4 regions of the Streptomyces sp. NPDC006733 genome follow, and region 4 is predicted to be linked to each of the others. Evidence: riboswitches for the same ligand, from Rfam matches in the RefSeq annotation. Region 4 holds a riboswitch; each other region holds the start of a gene.

Evidence for each region. Region 4 has a riboswitch for cyclic di-AMP ahead of ABZ721_RS16465 (C40 family peptidase). Riboswitches for the same ligand answer to the same signal wherever they lie in the genome.
Region 1: it holds a riboswitch for cyclic di-AMP, as region 4 does, so the genes downstream of both, ABZ721_RS03490 (LysM peptidoglycan-binding domain-containing M23 family metallopeptidase) here and ABZ721_RS16465 (C40 family peptidase) in region 4, are expected to answer to the same signal.
Region 2: it holds a riboswitch for cyclic di-AMP, as region 4 does, so the genes downstream of both, ABZ721_RS24190 (M23 family metallopeptidase) here and ABZ721_RS16465 (C40 family peptidase) in region 4, are expected to answer to the same signal.
Region 3: it holds a riboswitch for cyclic di-AMP, as region 4 does, so the genes downstream of both, ABZ721_RS01880 (transglycosylase family protein) here and ABZ721_RS16465 (C40 family peptidase) in region 4, are expected to answer to the same signal.

The regions. Positions count from the first base shown of each region.
Region 1 covers NZ_JBEYJD010000002.1:274,894-278,422, forward strand. Annotated here, with positions in the region: gene ABZ721_RS03480 (AAA family ATPase) at 1-289, shown strand, start outside; gene ABZ721_RS03485 (cupin domain-containing protein) at 330-677, shown strand; gene ABZ721_RS03490 (LysM peptidoglycan-binding domain-containing M23 family metallopeptidase) at 830-1,828, opposite strand; cyclic di-AMP (ydaO/yuaA leader) riboswitch at 1,834-2,013, opposite strand; gene ABZ721_RS03495 (GNAT family N-acetyltransferase) at 2,337-3,344, opposite strand; gene ABZ721_RS03500 (uridine kinase) at 3,359-3,529, opposite strand, start outside.
Region 2 covers NZ_JBEYJD010000028.1:22,670-26,198, forward strand. Annotated here, with positions in the region: gene ABZ721_RS24185 (GntR family transcriptional regulator) at 1-322, opposite strand, end outside; gene ABZ721_RS24190 (M23 family metallopeptidase) at 500-1,339, opposite strand; cyclic di-AMP (ydaO/yuaA leader) riboswitch at 1,355-1,513, opposite strand; gene ABZ721_RS24195 (pitrilysin family protein) at 1,714-3,105, opposite strand; gene ABZ721_RS24200 (pitrilysin family protein) at 3,102-3,529, opposite strand, start outside.
Region 3 covers NZ_JBEYJD010000001.1:417,766-421,294, reverse strand. Annotated here, with positions in the region: gene eno (phosphopyruvate hydratase) at 1-816, opposite strand, end outside; gene ABZ721_RS01880 (transglycosylase family protein) at 1,089-1,814, opposite strand; cyclic di-AMP (ydaO/yuaA leader) riboswitch at 1,819-1,991, opposite strand; gene ABZ721_RS01875 (transglycosylase family protein) at 2,264-3,283, opposite strand; gene ABZ721_RS01870 (cytochrome P450) at 3,463-3,529, opposite strand, start outside.
Region 4 covers NZ_JBEYJD010000016.1:96,253-99,781, forward strand. Annotated here, with positions in the region: gene pcrA (DNA helicase PcrA) at 1-1,058, opposite strand, end outside; cyclic di-AMP (ydaO/yuaA leader) riboswitch at 1,284-1,458, shown strand; gene ABZ721_RS16465 (C40 family peptidase) at 1,464-2,624, shown strand; cyclic di-AMP (ydaO/yuaA leader) riboswitch at 2,764-2,929, shown strand; gene ABZ721_RS16470 (NlpC/P60 family protein) at 2,927-3,529, shown strand, end outside.

The DNA.
Region 1 (3,529 bases), on a different contig from region 4:
GGCGCTGGACGTGTTCGAGCGGCTGGGCAGCCGTCCCTGGGCGGAACGGGCGGGCGGCGAACTCGGGGCGACCGGCACGGTGGCCCCGCAGAGCCGCGAGCCCGGGGTGCTCGCCGGGCTCACGCCGCAGGAGCTGCAGATCGCCCGGCTCGCCGGGCAGGGCCTGTCGAACAAGGACATCGCGGCCGGGCTGTTCCTCAGCCCGCGCACCGTCGGCTACCACCTGTACAAGGCGTACCCGAAGCTCGGCATCGCCTCGCGCGGCGAACTCGCCGCCCTGTTCGAGTGATCGCCCACGACCCGGGGGGCCGCCGGGAGATGCTGGTCGGATGAACGCACCTGATCAGGCTCTCCGGGCACCGGGCAGGGTGCTCGCCCTCCACGTCGACGGCGTCCCCGCCACCGAGATCGGGCCCGGCATCCTGCTGCGCGAACTGCCGGGTCCCGCCCCGTTCAGCTTCTGGGTGGTGGACTTCGCACCGGGCTCGCGGTGGCCCGGCGTCGACGTGCACGAGACCGTCGGCGAGGGCTACTACGTGGCCGAGGGCGAGGTCATCGAGGGCGACCGGCGGCACGGCCCCGGCACGTACGTCCTGCTCGGACAGGGCTCCAGCCACCAGCCGCGCTCCGAGACCGGGGCGCGGGTGTTCGGCTACAACCACCCGGCCGCCGGCTGACCGCGCGGGCCGCTCGTGCCGTCCGGGCGTTCGTGCGGCAGCAGCCCCGCACCCCGGGAACGCCGCAGTGCCCGCCCGGGATCAGGTCCGGGCGGGCACTGCGGCGTCGCGCGAGGCGTCGCGGGACAGGTCGTACGGGTCGGGCGTACGGGTCAGACGCTCACGCCGTGCTCGCTGAGGTACGCGACCGGGTCGATGTCCGAGCCGTACTCGGGGCCGGTGCGGATCTCGAAGTGCAGGTGCGGCCCGGTCACGTTGCCGGTCGCGCCGGACAGGCCGATCTGCTGGCCCGCGCTGACGGTCTCGCCGGCCGAGACGGACAGCGAGGACAGGTGCGCGTACTGCGAGTACTTGCCGTCGCTGTGCTGGATGACGACCTGGTTGCCGTAGGCGCCGCCGTCGCCGGCGGAGACCACGGTGCCGGCCGCGATGGCCTTCACGGTGGTGCCGGTCGACACGACGAAGTCCACACCGGTGTGGTAGCCGCTGGACCAGCTGGAACCCGACTGGTGGTACGGGGTGCCGATGCCGGCGCCCGAGACCGGCGCGGTGTAGCCGGACGAGGAGGAGGACGACTGCTCCGACGACTGCGAAGAGGACTTCGTGGACGCGTCGCTCTTGGTCTCGGTCTTCTCGGCCTTCTCGGCCTTCTGGACCGGAGCCGCCTTCTTCGTCTCCGTGGAGGACGAGGAGGAGGACTTCGAGGAGGACTTCGGCGCCGCGTCCGCGGACGGGGCGGAGTGCTTCGGCGCGGCGGCCTTGGCGCCCAGGGCCAGCGTCTGGCCGGGGTGAATCAGGTCCGGGTTGCCGCCGACCGTCTCCTTGTTGTCGGAGTACAGCTTCTGCCAGCCGCCGTCGACGTGGTGCACGTCGGCGATCTTCGACAGGCTGTCGCCGCCGACCACCTGGTAGGACGTGCCGGTGCTCTTCGCGGGGGCGGTCTTGGCCACCGGAGCGGCCTTGGCCACCGGCTGCGCGGCAGCGGCGGCGACGTGCGCGGCGGCGTGGGTGCCCGCGCTGGTGTCGGCGGCGAAGGCGTTCGAGGACATGGCCAGCGGCAGCGCGAGAGCGGCGCCGCCGGTGCCGGCCGCGACGCAGATGCGGGTGAGCCGGGTCATGCGGGAGCTGCGGTGCTTTCCCTTTGCGGGCATGGGGGAGTTCCTCTCCTACGCCGGCGAGGTGAGCTGTCGGGTTCGGGCTGGAGATGCCCGGCCGCGGCACGCACCGCCAAAGGCGCGGCGTACTGCGACTTCACCCCAAGCCGTTCCGCGATTTCCGGGAACGGCACTTACCTGGGTCCCCCGCTCCTGCCGTAGAAGTTTGGTGTGTGGATCACCGGGCAGCGGCAGGACTAGGCGTTCCACCCGGTGGGACCCCGCGGGCATTCGACCCGTGGGAGAGCCGAAGCTAAACGAGCGACCGAGCTTCCGGCAACATTCGCCGGGTGAGCCGCATATCACGTGCATAAGCGCCCGCTCGTCTTTGTGACCGTGAGTCGGCCGACCCGATCCGAGCGTGTGCGATTTCTTGACTATCCGTGAACGGAAAGGCCGGAGGCGTTATCAGGCGCCCGTATCGGAAACGCACCGTGGAGAAGTCCGCAGCTGTGCGTGGCCCTTGTGTGAGCCCGGTCACCCGGCGGTCCCGCCGTGAGCGCCGTCACGTGCCGAGCGGCGCCTGCGCGGGGGCGTTGCGGGGGTCCAGGACGCGGCTGAGGCGGTGGGCCGCGACCCGGAAGCCCACCGCGGGCCAGTGCCCCGACGCCAGCGGCGAGGCGGAGTGCCAGCGCGCGCCGATGTGCCGGTAGTCGTGGTCGTACGCCCAGGCCACCGCGGTGGCCAGCAGGATCCGGCTGACGCCCTCGCCCCGCGCGGACGGCTCGACGTACGCCTCGGCCAGCTCCACGCAGGCGTCGGGGGTGACCGGGCCCGCCGCGGCCGGGGCGAGCAGGACCATGCCGATCTCCTCGCCGCCGCGGCCGGCGATCCAGGCCGCGCTGCGGGGGTCGGAGAGGGTGCCGGTGTAGCGGGTGCGCAGCGCGGCCAGGGCGGCGTCTGACTGCGGCAGGAACATCGCCGACTGCCGCTGGTGGCGCGCGGACTCCGCGGCCATCCGGCCGATCTGCGGCAGGTCGCCGGGGCCGGCCCGGCGGATGCTCAGCCCGTCCACACCGCGCGGCTGGCGGCCGCGGGGCTTGACGGCCATCAGCCCGTACATCTCCTCGAACCCGAAGCCCAGCCGGCACCAGTCCAGCGCGGCGGTCTCGGACGCCGGCAGCTCCACGTAGTGCACCGGCCGCCGCTGGGCGACGAGCCGGGCGGCGGCCTCGGCGTAGAGGGCGAGCAGGGCCGCGTTGTCGCGCTGCCCCGGCGCCAGGGCGTACCCGCCGTGCCGGACCACCGCGGAGCGCGGGTGGCTGCGGAGCGCGGCGGGGGTGCCCTCGTCGAGGTCGAGCGGCGAGGCCGCGAGGTAGCCGACGGGTCTGCCGCCGCTGTCGCGGGCGAAGTACGCCTCGGTGTCCTGCTCCGCGAGCAGTTTGCCGAGCAGCTCCTCGCCGGTGGGGGCGCCCGCCGGCCGGCCCTTGCGGGCGTGTCCGGACCAGCGGTCGTACAGGGCGGCGGCCTCGGGTATGTGCTCGGCGCTCATCGGCGCGATCGCGAACGTCATGGTGGGTGGCGACGCTAGCCGTCCGCGCGGTCCGGCGGCAAGGGATGTCCGCTCCACGCCGGGTGCCGGGGGTCGTCGGCGTGCACGAGGACGTCCGCGGCCTCCGCCGGACGGACCTCGTCGGCGTACCGGTCGAAGGCGGGGAGCATCCAGCGCTCCTCGTCCGGGGTGCGGCGGGCCAGGGC
Region 2 (3,529 bases), on a different contig from region 4:
GCGCGGCCCCCAGCGGCTCCAGCAGCCCGCGGATCTCCAGCAGGTCGGCCGCCTCCTGCTCCGTCGGCTCCGCGACGGAGGCGCCCGCGTGCCGCCGGGTCCTGACGAACCCCTCGGACTCCAGCGTGCGCAGCGCCTCGCGCACCGGGACCCGGGAGACGCCGTAGCGCCTCGCCAGCAGCTCCTCGGTGAGCCGGCTGCCCGGCGGGTAGAAACCGCCGACGATGTCGTCACGGATCGCGGTGCACACGACCTGTGCGGAGATACGGCGCCCCGCGCCGTCCGTCCCGTTCACACCCGATTCCGCATCGCCGGTCTCCATTCATTTCCCCGTATTCTTCGGCGACTCTATTCCAGCACATCCGCGATTCCGACCGCAGTCCAGAATTCATGGATTATTTTTGGACAGCACGGCGGCACCGCGCCACGGCAGCACGAAGGCCCCGGCGGGGAGCCGGGGCCTTCGAGGGGGGACGGGAGTGCTGGGATCCGGGAGGGATCAGATGGCGACGCCGTGCGAGCGCAGGTACGCCTCGGGGTCGATGTCCGAGCCGTACTCGGCCGTGGTGCGGGCCTCGAAGTGCACGTGCGGTCCCGTGACGTTGCCGGTCGCGCCGGACAGGCCGATCTGCTCGCCGGTGGTGACGGTCTGGCCGACCGACACGCTGAGCGAGGACAGGTGGGCGCAGAGCGTGTAGATGCCGTCGCTGTGGCGGATCACGACGTTGTTGCCGTAGGCCGAGTCGAAGCCCGCGGTGACGACGGTGCCGGCGCCGACGGCGTGCACCGGGGTGCCGGTGGACGCGGTGAAGTCGACACCGGTGTGGTAGCCGGAGGACCACATGGAGCCGGCGACCTTGTACTCGGTGCCGATGCCGCTGTCGACGGGCAGCACGAAGGAGTTGAGCTTCCTGCGCTCCTCGTCACGGGCGGCGCGGGCCTGGGCCACGCGCTCGGCCTCGCGGTCCGCCTTGGCCTTCGCCTCGGCGGCGGCCTTCTTCGCGGCGGCGTCGGCCAGCCGCTTCGCCTCGTCCGCCTTGCGCTTGGCCTCGGCGGCCTTGCGCTTGGTCTCGTCGGCCGCCTTGTGCTGGGCGGCGGCCTGGGCGGCGAGGGAGTCGGCGAGGCTGTCCGAGGCGGTGACGGCGCGGGCGAACGCGATGTCCTCGATCGCCTGGGGAGCGACGTCGCCCGGCGTGGAGAGCGCGGTGGCGGCGGTGGCCCCGAAGGTGCCGGCCGCGGTCAGGACCGCGACGCCGGCCAGGGTGGTCCCGGTGCGCAGAGCGGCACGACGGGGACGGCGGTGCTTCCCGCTGGGCGCGGGCAGAACGTTGAACGCCATGGGTGCGGCGAGATCCTTTCCTTCCTTCTCGCCTACCGGGTTAGCTGACGGGTTCGGAGCAGGAAGGTCTCCTACGGGCTGCCCCGCACGGCGGGGTCGGCCCGATTCACCCCAGGGACGTGGGTCCCCGGCTCCCCAGGCTCGCGCCTGACGGGGACTCGGCGATCACTGCCCGGTTGCCGCAGGACGCGGCGGATGGTGACGGGCAGCAGGAGGACGCTAATCGGACCGCCCGGGTTACGCCAAACAGATCAGGTGATTTGTTGCGTTCGCCACAAGGACGGTTTGCGGGCCGATAAAGATCCAAAACGCCCGGAACCCCGGCGTCCCAAGGGGAGCGCCGGGGTTCCGCCGGCTGTCGCGGCCGGAGCCGGTCAGCCGGCCGCGATGACCTTCACCGGGCCGAGGCCCAGCTCCGTGACGGGCCCCTCGATCGCCGAGGCGTCGCCCACCAGGACGACGACCATGCGCTCCGGCGGGAAGGCGCTGACCACCGCGGCGGTCGCCTCCACGGTGCCGGTCCGCGCCAGGCGCGCGTACATCTGCGCCTGGAAGTCGTCCGGCAGGAACTGCTCGACCTGGTCGGCGAGCGTGCCGGCGACGGCCGCGGCCGTCTCGTAGCGCAGCGGGGCGACACCGACGAGGTTCTGCACGGCGACGTCGCGCTCGTCGTCGGTCAGCCCCTCGGCCGCCAGGGTGCGGATGACCTGCCAGGCGTCGGCCAGCGCGGGTCCGGTGACCTCGGTGGCCACCGAGCCGCTGATGGCGAGCAGCGAGGCGCCGGTGCCCTCCGGGGTGGACAGCAGCACCTGGCCGAAGGCCCGCACGCCGTACGTGTAGCCCTTCTCCTCGCGCAGCACCCGGTCCAGGCGGGAGGTCAGGGTGCCGCCCAGGCAGTACGTGCCGAGCACCTGCGCCGGCCAGACCGGGTCGTGCCGGTCGGAGCCGGTGCGGCCGATCAGCAGCTGCGTCTGCACCGCTCCCGGCCGGTCCACGATCACCACGCGCGCGGTGTCGTCGGAGGTGATCTGCGGCAGCGGGCGCGGCTGCGCGGTCGAGCCGGTCCATTCACCGAGCGTCTCGTCCAGCAGCGCGACCAGGTCGATGCCGGTCAGGTCGCCGACGACGACGGCCGTGGTGGTGGCGGGGCGCACGTGCGCCTCGTAGAACGCCCGGACGGCCGCCGCGTCGATCCGCGCCACCGTCTGCTCGGTGCCCTGGCGCGGGCGGGAGCAGCGCAGGTGCGCGGGGAACAGCTCGGCGGACAGCGCCATGGAGGCGCGGCGGGCCGGGTTGGCCAGCTCGTGCGGGATCTCGTCGAGGCGGTTGTTGACCAGCCGCTCGACGTCGCTGTCCGGGAACGCCGGGGCGCGCAGGGCGTCCGCCAGCAGCCCGAGGGCCTTGTCGAGGCGGGAGGCCGGGACCTCCAGGGAGACCCGGACGCCCGGGTGGTCGGCGTGCGCGTCCAGGGTGGCGCCGCAGCGCTCCAGCTCGGCGGCGAACTCCTCCGCGGTGAGCTTGTCGGTGCCCTCGGAGAAGGCGCGGGCCATGATCGTGGCCACGCCGTCCAGGCCCTCGGGCTCCGCGTCCAGCGGCGCCGACAGCAGCACCTCCACCGCGACGACCTTCTGGCCGGGGCGGTGGCTGGTGAGCACGGTCAGCCCGTTGCCGAGCGTGGAGCGGTCGGGGGCCGGGAAGGCCCACGGCTTGGGGGCGCCGGGCTGCGGCTGGGGGTGGAACGTCATGGTCGCGGCGACGTCGGTCACTGGTCCGCGCCTTCCTGCTCGGTCTCTTCGGCCGCCTCGTCGGGCGAGCCGGTGGGCTCGTAGACCAGGACGGCTCGGTTGTCGGGGCGCAGCCGGGCCGCGGCGACGGCCCGCACTTCCTCCGGAGTGATCTCCAGCACCCGCTGGACGGCGGTGAGCGCCAGCTGCGGGTCGCCGTAGAGCACCGCGAAGCGGCACAGCTCGTCGGCCCGGCCGCCCACGGTCGCGAGCCGGTCCAGCCACTCGCGCTCCAGCTGGGCCTGGGCCCGCTCCATCTCCTGCGGGGTGGGGCCCTCGGCGGCGAAGCGGGCCAGCTCCTCGTCGACGGCCGCCTCGATGTCGGTCAGCTCGGCGCCGCTGGACGCCTTGACGTCCAGCCAGCCCAGCGACGGGGCGCCGGCCAGCCGCAGCAGGCCGAAGCCGG
Region 3 (3,529 bases), on a different contig from region 4:
GGCGTAGTAGTCCGACAGCTCGCCGGCGGAGATCTTCTTGCCCTCGAAGTCGTACGTGCCGTCCTCGTTGTGGAACTCGGAGGCGGCGACGTCGAGCGCGAGCGCGATGTCCTGGCCGGGCTGGTAGCCGGCCTTCTTGATGGCCTCGACGATGAGGTCGAGGGCCTCGCGGTTGGAGTCGAGGTTCGGCGCGAAGCCGCCCTCGTCGCCCAGGCCGGTGGAGAGCCCGCGCTCCTTCAGCACGCCCTTGAGCGTGTGGTAGACCTCGGCGCCCCAGCGCAGGGCCTCGGAGAAGGACTCGGCACCGATCGGCGCGATCATGAACTCCTGGATGTCCACGTTCGAGTCGGCGTGCGACCCGCCGTTCAGGATGTTCATCATCGGGACCGGCAGCACGTGCGCGTTCGGGCCGCCGAGGTAGCGGAAGAGCGGCAGGTCCGAGGCCTCGGAGGCGGCGTGCGCGACGGCGAGCGAGACGCCGAGGATGGCGTTGGCGCCGAGCGAGGACTTGTCCGGGGTGGCGTCCAGGTCGAACATCGCCTGGTCGATCAGCCGCTGCTCGGTGGCGTCGTAGCCGACCAGCTCCGGGCCGATCTGCTCGATGACGGCGAGAACGGCCTTCTCGACGCCCTTGCCCATGTAGCGGCTCTTGTCACCGTCGCGAAGCTCCAGGGCCTCGAAGGCTCCGGTCGAGGCACCGGACGGCACGGCCGCGCGGCCGGTGCTGCCGTCGTCGAGGCCGACCTCGACCTCGACGGTGGGGTTGCCTCGTGAGTCGAGGATTTCCCGGGCTACGACGACGTCGATGGACGGCACGAGTGTCTCCTTCAGGCTGTGTACAGCTGATGCGTGTCTCTCTGCGCTTTGCGACACGAGCCTAACCGCCCGGGGAGGGTGGACCCGTCGATCGGCCGACCCGCGAGACGAAAAGGGGCCCAAAGGCTGACAACAGGTGACCAACGTCGTCTTACGTCCACACGGCGTTCGCCCGCCGTCCGCGTGGCTAAAGCCGAAACCCCGGCCCGGCACGCTCGGGGGGAGTGCGTGCCTGGCCGGGGAGTTTTCGGGGATCAGCCGAGCGGAGGTGCTCAGCCGAGGTGCAGCTGCTGGCCCGGGTAGATCAGGTCGGCGTCGCTGACGATGGACTTGTTCAGCTCGAACAGCTTCTCCCAGCCACCGGCCACGTGCTGCGCCTGGGCGATCTCGGAGAGGCTGTCACCGGCGACGACCTTGTACTCGCCGTCACCCTTCTGGACCGGGGCGGCCTTCTTGGTCTCGACCTTCTCGGCCTTCTTGGTCTCGACCGGCTTGGCGGCCGGCTTGCTCTTCTTCACCGGGGTGCGCTTCTCGGTGCCGCGGCTGGCGGTGTCCGAGGAGTCACGCGACGAGGAGTCCGAGGTGGAGCTCTTCGAGGAGGACGAGGAACCCGAGGTGTCGACCTGGGCGGACTCGCCACCGGCGGTCAGGTTGCCGGCGCCGGCGCAGGCCCAGGCACCGGGACCCTGCATGGCGAGAAGCTTCTCGGCCACGGCGATCTGCTGGCCCTTGGTGGCGAGGTCGGCGCGGGAGGCGTACGCGGTACCGCCCGCGGCTTCCCAGCTGGACTGCGAGAACTGCAGGCCGCCGTAGTAGCCGTTGCCGGTGTTGATGGACCAGTTGCCGCCGGACTCGCACTGGGCGACAGCGTCCCAGGTGGCGACCGAGGCGGCGGAGGCGCCCGTGGCACCCATCAGGGGAACGGCGATCGCGGCGGTGGTGACGCCGGCGAGCGCGGCGATGCGGGTGAACTTGGACGCGCGGCGGTGCTTAGCCATGGTGTTTCATCCTCACCGACGCCTACGAGGTCAGCTGTCGGGTTCGGGCGTGAGTTGCCCGGCTGCGCGGTTCACACCGCGCTGCTCCACCCCAAGCCGGTCCGTCCCCCACGAGTTCGGGTCCGGGCCGGCGGAAGACCTTGGGTCCCCCGCTCCTGCCTACGGCGCTTTCGCGTCGACTGTTCCCGTCGGTCGGCGGCAGGACTCGGCGATCCTGACCGGCGGGGCCCGCTGTGGCGAGCAGTACGACGTTAAGCACACGATCCCGGCGAGGACAAACATCCCCGGGGTGGGCGACATGTCCCCCATCCGACTGAGCGGGCGCACAGATTCGCAGGTCGGAAGGGAGAAATGCGACGCAGTGCAACCGGGCCGTCACAGCCGCCACGGAGACCCTTGTCACAGGATCCGGGGGTGCCGGGATCGTCTCCAGCGGTCCGCCGAGGGTCTCAGTAGCTCAAGTCGAGGTGCTGGCCCGGGAGAATAAGGTCCGGATTGTCCCCAACAATCCGGTCATTGGCCCCATACAGCGCCTTCCATCCACCCTGCAGATGGTGGTCGGCGGCGATGTCGCACAGGTTGTCGCCGGGCAGCACGACGTAGTCGCCGTCGCCCGCCACGTCGCCCTGGCCGGTGTTCTGGGCGCCGTTCGCGTCCCCTGTGCCGGTGGAGCCCGCGAGGCGGTCCGCGTCGCGCGAGGCACGGTCGGTGGCCGTCCCGTCGGCGGTGTCCGGCGAGCCGGGCTTGGCGTGCCGGCCCTGGCTCCGGCCCGGGGTGGTGTCCGCGAGGTCCGAGATGACGGCGGGAGCCTTGGGGGTGGTGGTCGGCGTGGCGGCGGTCGAGCCGCCCGAAGGATCGGTCGCCGGACCGGTCGCCGGGTCGTCCGTCACCGGGGTGCCGGTGGGCGTCGACGGGGTCGTCGGCGCCGTGCCCACCGGCGGCGTCGTGGTCACCGGGGGCGTGGTGGGCGTGGCGGGGGTCGTGGGCACCCCGGGAGCCGTCGGCGCCGTCGGCTTCGTGGCGGGCGTCGTCGGCGTCGTCACGGGGACCGACGGCAGGATCGAGCCCGGGTCGACCGCCGGCGGCGCTCCGCCGGAGACGAGCCCGGCGGGCTCGGCGCAGCCGGGCCAGGCCTCCGGGCCGAGTTCGGCGAGCAGCGTCTCGGCGACCGTTATCTGCTGCGAGCGGCTGGCGAGGTCCGGGCGCTCGGCGTAGACCTTGCCGCCGTACTGCTCCCAGGTGTCCGCGGTGATCGCCAGTCCGCCGTAGAAACCGTTGCCGGGGTTGGCGCTCCACAGGCCGTTGCTCTCGCAGGCCGCCACCTTGTCCCAGACCTTGACATCGGCCGCCTGCGCGGCACCCGCACCGAGCAGCGGCAGGGCGATCCCCGCTCCGGTCACCGCGACCACCACGACGGCGGTCGAGGCCTGGCGCGGTCGGCGATGTCTGCCGTTCCCGGACTTCAGCATGCGGTCACCCACTCCAAAAAAGATCGACTACGGTCCCGCGTCAGCTGCGGCAACCCTGCGATGACCGCAGAACGTAGCGGTGTTGACCATCGCATCACAAGTCGGTGTAGCGATCATCACGCTCAGGTCACGGTCGATTCCGTCCCGTACCTCGCGCACCGGACATTTTTGACGCTCCATCAGGGTTTAGCGGGCGGAAGTGCGGCTTCCGGGGTGAACGCGACCGGCAGCGTCCGCAGTCCGCGC
Region 4 (3,529 bases):
TTCTGCTCCAGCAGGATCGTCGTCGCCTGCGGGTAGTCCTCCTCGAACTGGAGGATGTTGCGGATGGTGGCGCCGCGGAAGGCGTAGATGCTCTGGTCCGCGTCACCCACCACGCACAGCTCGGCGGTGTCGTCGCCGGTGCCGACCAGCTCGCGCACCAGGGTGTACTGAGCGTGGTTGGTGTCCTGGTACTCGTCCACGAGGACGTGGCGGAAGCGGCGCCGGTAGTGCTCGGCGACGTCCGGGAACGCCTGGAGCAGGTGCACCGTGGTCATGATGATGTCGTCGAAGTCCAGGGCGTTGGCCTCGCGCAGCCGCGCCTGGTAGAGCGCGTACGCCTCGGCGACGTGCTTCTCGAAGGGGTTCTCCGCCTGCCGGGCGTAGTCCTCCTCGTCGATCAGCTCGTTCTTGAGGTTGGAGACCTTCGCGCTGAACGACTTCGGCGGGAACTGCTTCGGGTCGAGGTCCAGGTCCCGGCAGACGAGCGCCATGAGCCGCTTGGAGTCGGCCGCGTCGTAGATCGAGAAGCTGGAGGTGAAGCCGAGCTTCTTGCTCTCGCGGCGCAGGATCCGCACGCACGCGCTGTGGAAGGTCATCACCCACATCGCGTTGGCGCGCGCGCCGACGAGGTCGCCGACGCGCTCCTTCATCTCGCCCGCGGCCTTGTTCGTGAAGGTGATCGCGAGGATCTCCCCCGGGTGCGCCCCGCGGGTGCCCAGCAGGTGGGCGATGCGGTGCGTCAGCACCCGCGTCTTGCCCGAGCCGGCGCCCGCGACGATGAGCAGCGGCCCGCCCGCGTGCACGACGGCGGCGCGCTGCTGCTCGTTCAGCCCCTCCAGGAGCTGGGCGGGGTCGACCGCCGGGCGGGCGGCCCCATCCCGGTAGTACGCGTCCCGGCCGCCTTGCGGGGGTCCGTTGAAGCGCCCCCCGAAGAGGTCGTCCGCCGCATCGTCCGGCCCGTGCGCGGAGCCGTGCTCCGGGGGCGGCGGGACGGATTCCGACGCGTGGTCGGGGGCCTGGAGGTCGGCCAGGAAGCTGTCGTCAAAGAGGCTGCTCATCGCCTCCCGAGTCTAGGCGCCCCCACTGACACCTCGTACTCAGCTTGCGGGAGTCCGCCAGGAGCGCTCCGCGAGCGCTCACTCTCCGCTGTCGTACCCGCCCACTGTGCTCACATCACGAAATGGTTTCGGGCCTATCGGACACCGGTCTTCCCACAGGACACGAGTGTTGGCTACCGTGCCGGACCAGACGGTCCGTCCTCCCCTTCGGCAACACGCCGTCACGGACCGTCTCCGCTGAGTGCGGCCGCGAGGCCGCAGCCGGGGACCCATCAGCACCACTGGGGTGAATCGGCCCGCACGGGGCCTCCCGCGAGGGAAGTCCCGCACGGACCGTAGGGCGACCTTCCGACAGCCCGAACCCGACAGCTAACCCGGTAAGCGGTTCACGGAAGGGCTTCTGCCTTGGCGTCGCACCGCAAACCCCGCCCCGGCATCCGCGCAGGGCTGCTCACCACGGCCGGCCCCCGTGCGGCCGTCGGCCTGACGGCGGCGGCCCTGGCCACCGTCACCCTGCTCGGCGAGACGGCGAGCGCGGCACCCGCGCAGCCGCAGCCGCCCTCCATCGAGGAGGTGCAGGCGAAGGTCGACGCGCTCAACCATGACGCGGAGGTCGCCACCGAGCGCTACAACGGCGCGAAGGAGCAGGCCGACCTGCAGAGCTCCAAGGTCGAGACGCTGCTGAACCAGGTCGCGCAGCGGACGGCGGCGCTGAACGACGCGCGGCGGGTGCTGGGCCAGTACGCGGCCGCCCAGTACCGCAGCGGCGGCGTCGACTCGACGAGCACCTTCCTGCTCTCCGACACTCCGCAGGAGTTCTTCGACCAGACGCATCAGATGAAGCGGATGACGGGCAACCAGAAGGACGCCGTCGAGACGTTCCGCGTCGAGCAGGCCACCACGACGCAGAAGCGCGGTGAGGCGGTGAAGGGCCTCGAAGCGCTGAACACGTCACGGACGAAGCTGGAGACGGAGAAGCAGACCGTCAAGGCGAAGCTGGCGGAGGCCCAGCGGCTCCTCAACACCCTGACCGCCCAGGAGAAGGCCCGGCTGGCCGCGGCGGCGGCCAAGAAGGCGGAGGACGACCGCAGGCGCGCCGCCGAGATCGCCGCCAAGGAGAAGGCCGCGCGGGAGGCCGCCTCCAAGGAGGCGGCGAAGGACCCCGGGGGCGACACGGGGACCGGCACCGGCGGATCGTCCGGCACGGGCACCAGCTCGTCCCAGGCGGAGAAGGCCATCGCCTTCGCCCAGCAGCAGATCGGCAAGCCGTACGTGTGGGGCGCCACGGGCCCGAACTCGTTCGACTGCTCGGGGCTCACCCAGGCGGCCTGGAAGGCGGCCGGCATCGACCTGCCGCGCACCACCTGGGACCAGGTGAAGTCGGGCGACCGCGTCTCCACGTCGGAGCTGCGCCCCGGGGACCTGATCTTCTTCTACGACGACATCAGCCACGTCGGCCTCTACATAGGCGACGGCAACATGATTCACGCGCCGCACACCGGCACGGTTGTCAAGATCGCACCCATTACCCAGATGCCCATCTATGGGGCCTCGCGTCCGTCTTGATCCGGACAAGACGGTCACAATAGGTAAGGTAACGATGCGATTTCGCTCACCTTCCGAAGGAAACTTCCCAACAACGGCCCCAGTTGGCTACGGTGACCCGCTAGGCAGATCGTTCCCAAGCCGGCGCAGTGCCGACGGCGAACTGCCTCCGCTGAATGCGGCCGCGAGGCCGGAACCGGGGACCCACACGCAAGACTTGGGGTGAATCGGGGCGAACGTCCGCACAACGGACGCCAGCACCGTAGGGCAGCCTTCCACAGCCCGAACCCGTCAGCTAACCCGGTAAGCGGACCACGGAAGGAATGTCTGCCTTGGCGTCGCACCGCAAACCGCGCCCGCGAATACTCGCCTCCACCGGCCCCCGCGCCATGGTGGGCCTGACCACGGTGGCGCTGGCCACCGTGACCCTGCTGAGCGAGTCCGCGAGCGCCGCGCCCGCGAAGCCCTCCATCACGGAGGTCAAAGCGCAGATCGACGACCTTCGCGAGAAGGCCGAAGTCGCCACGGAGCACGCGAACGCGGCGAAGGAGAAGACCGACCAGCAGCGCGCGAAGGCCGACCTGCTGCTGGCCGAGGTCGCGAAGAAGACGCAGAAGCTGAACGAGGCCCGCGAGACCCTGGGCCAGTTCGCCGCCGCCCAGTACCGCGAAGGCGGCGTCGACCAGACCACCGCCCTGCTGCTCTCCGACAACCCGGAGAAGTTCCTCGAGCAGTCCCACCTCGTGGACCGTGTGTCGGCCACGCAGGAAGAGGCCATCAAGGAGTTCCGCACCCAGCAGACCGCCGCGACGACCGAGCGCACCAAGGCCGCCGCCAGCGTCGCCGACCTCGCCGCCGCGCAGACCAAGCTGGCGGCCGAGAAGAAGAACGCCGCCGCCAAGCTCGCCGACGCGCAGAAGCTGCTC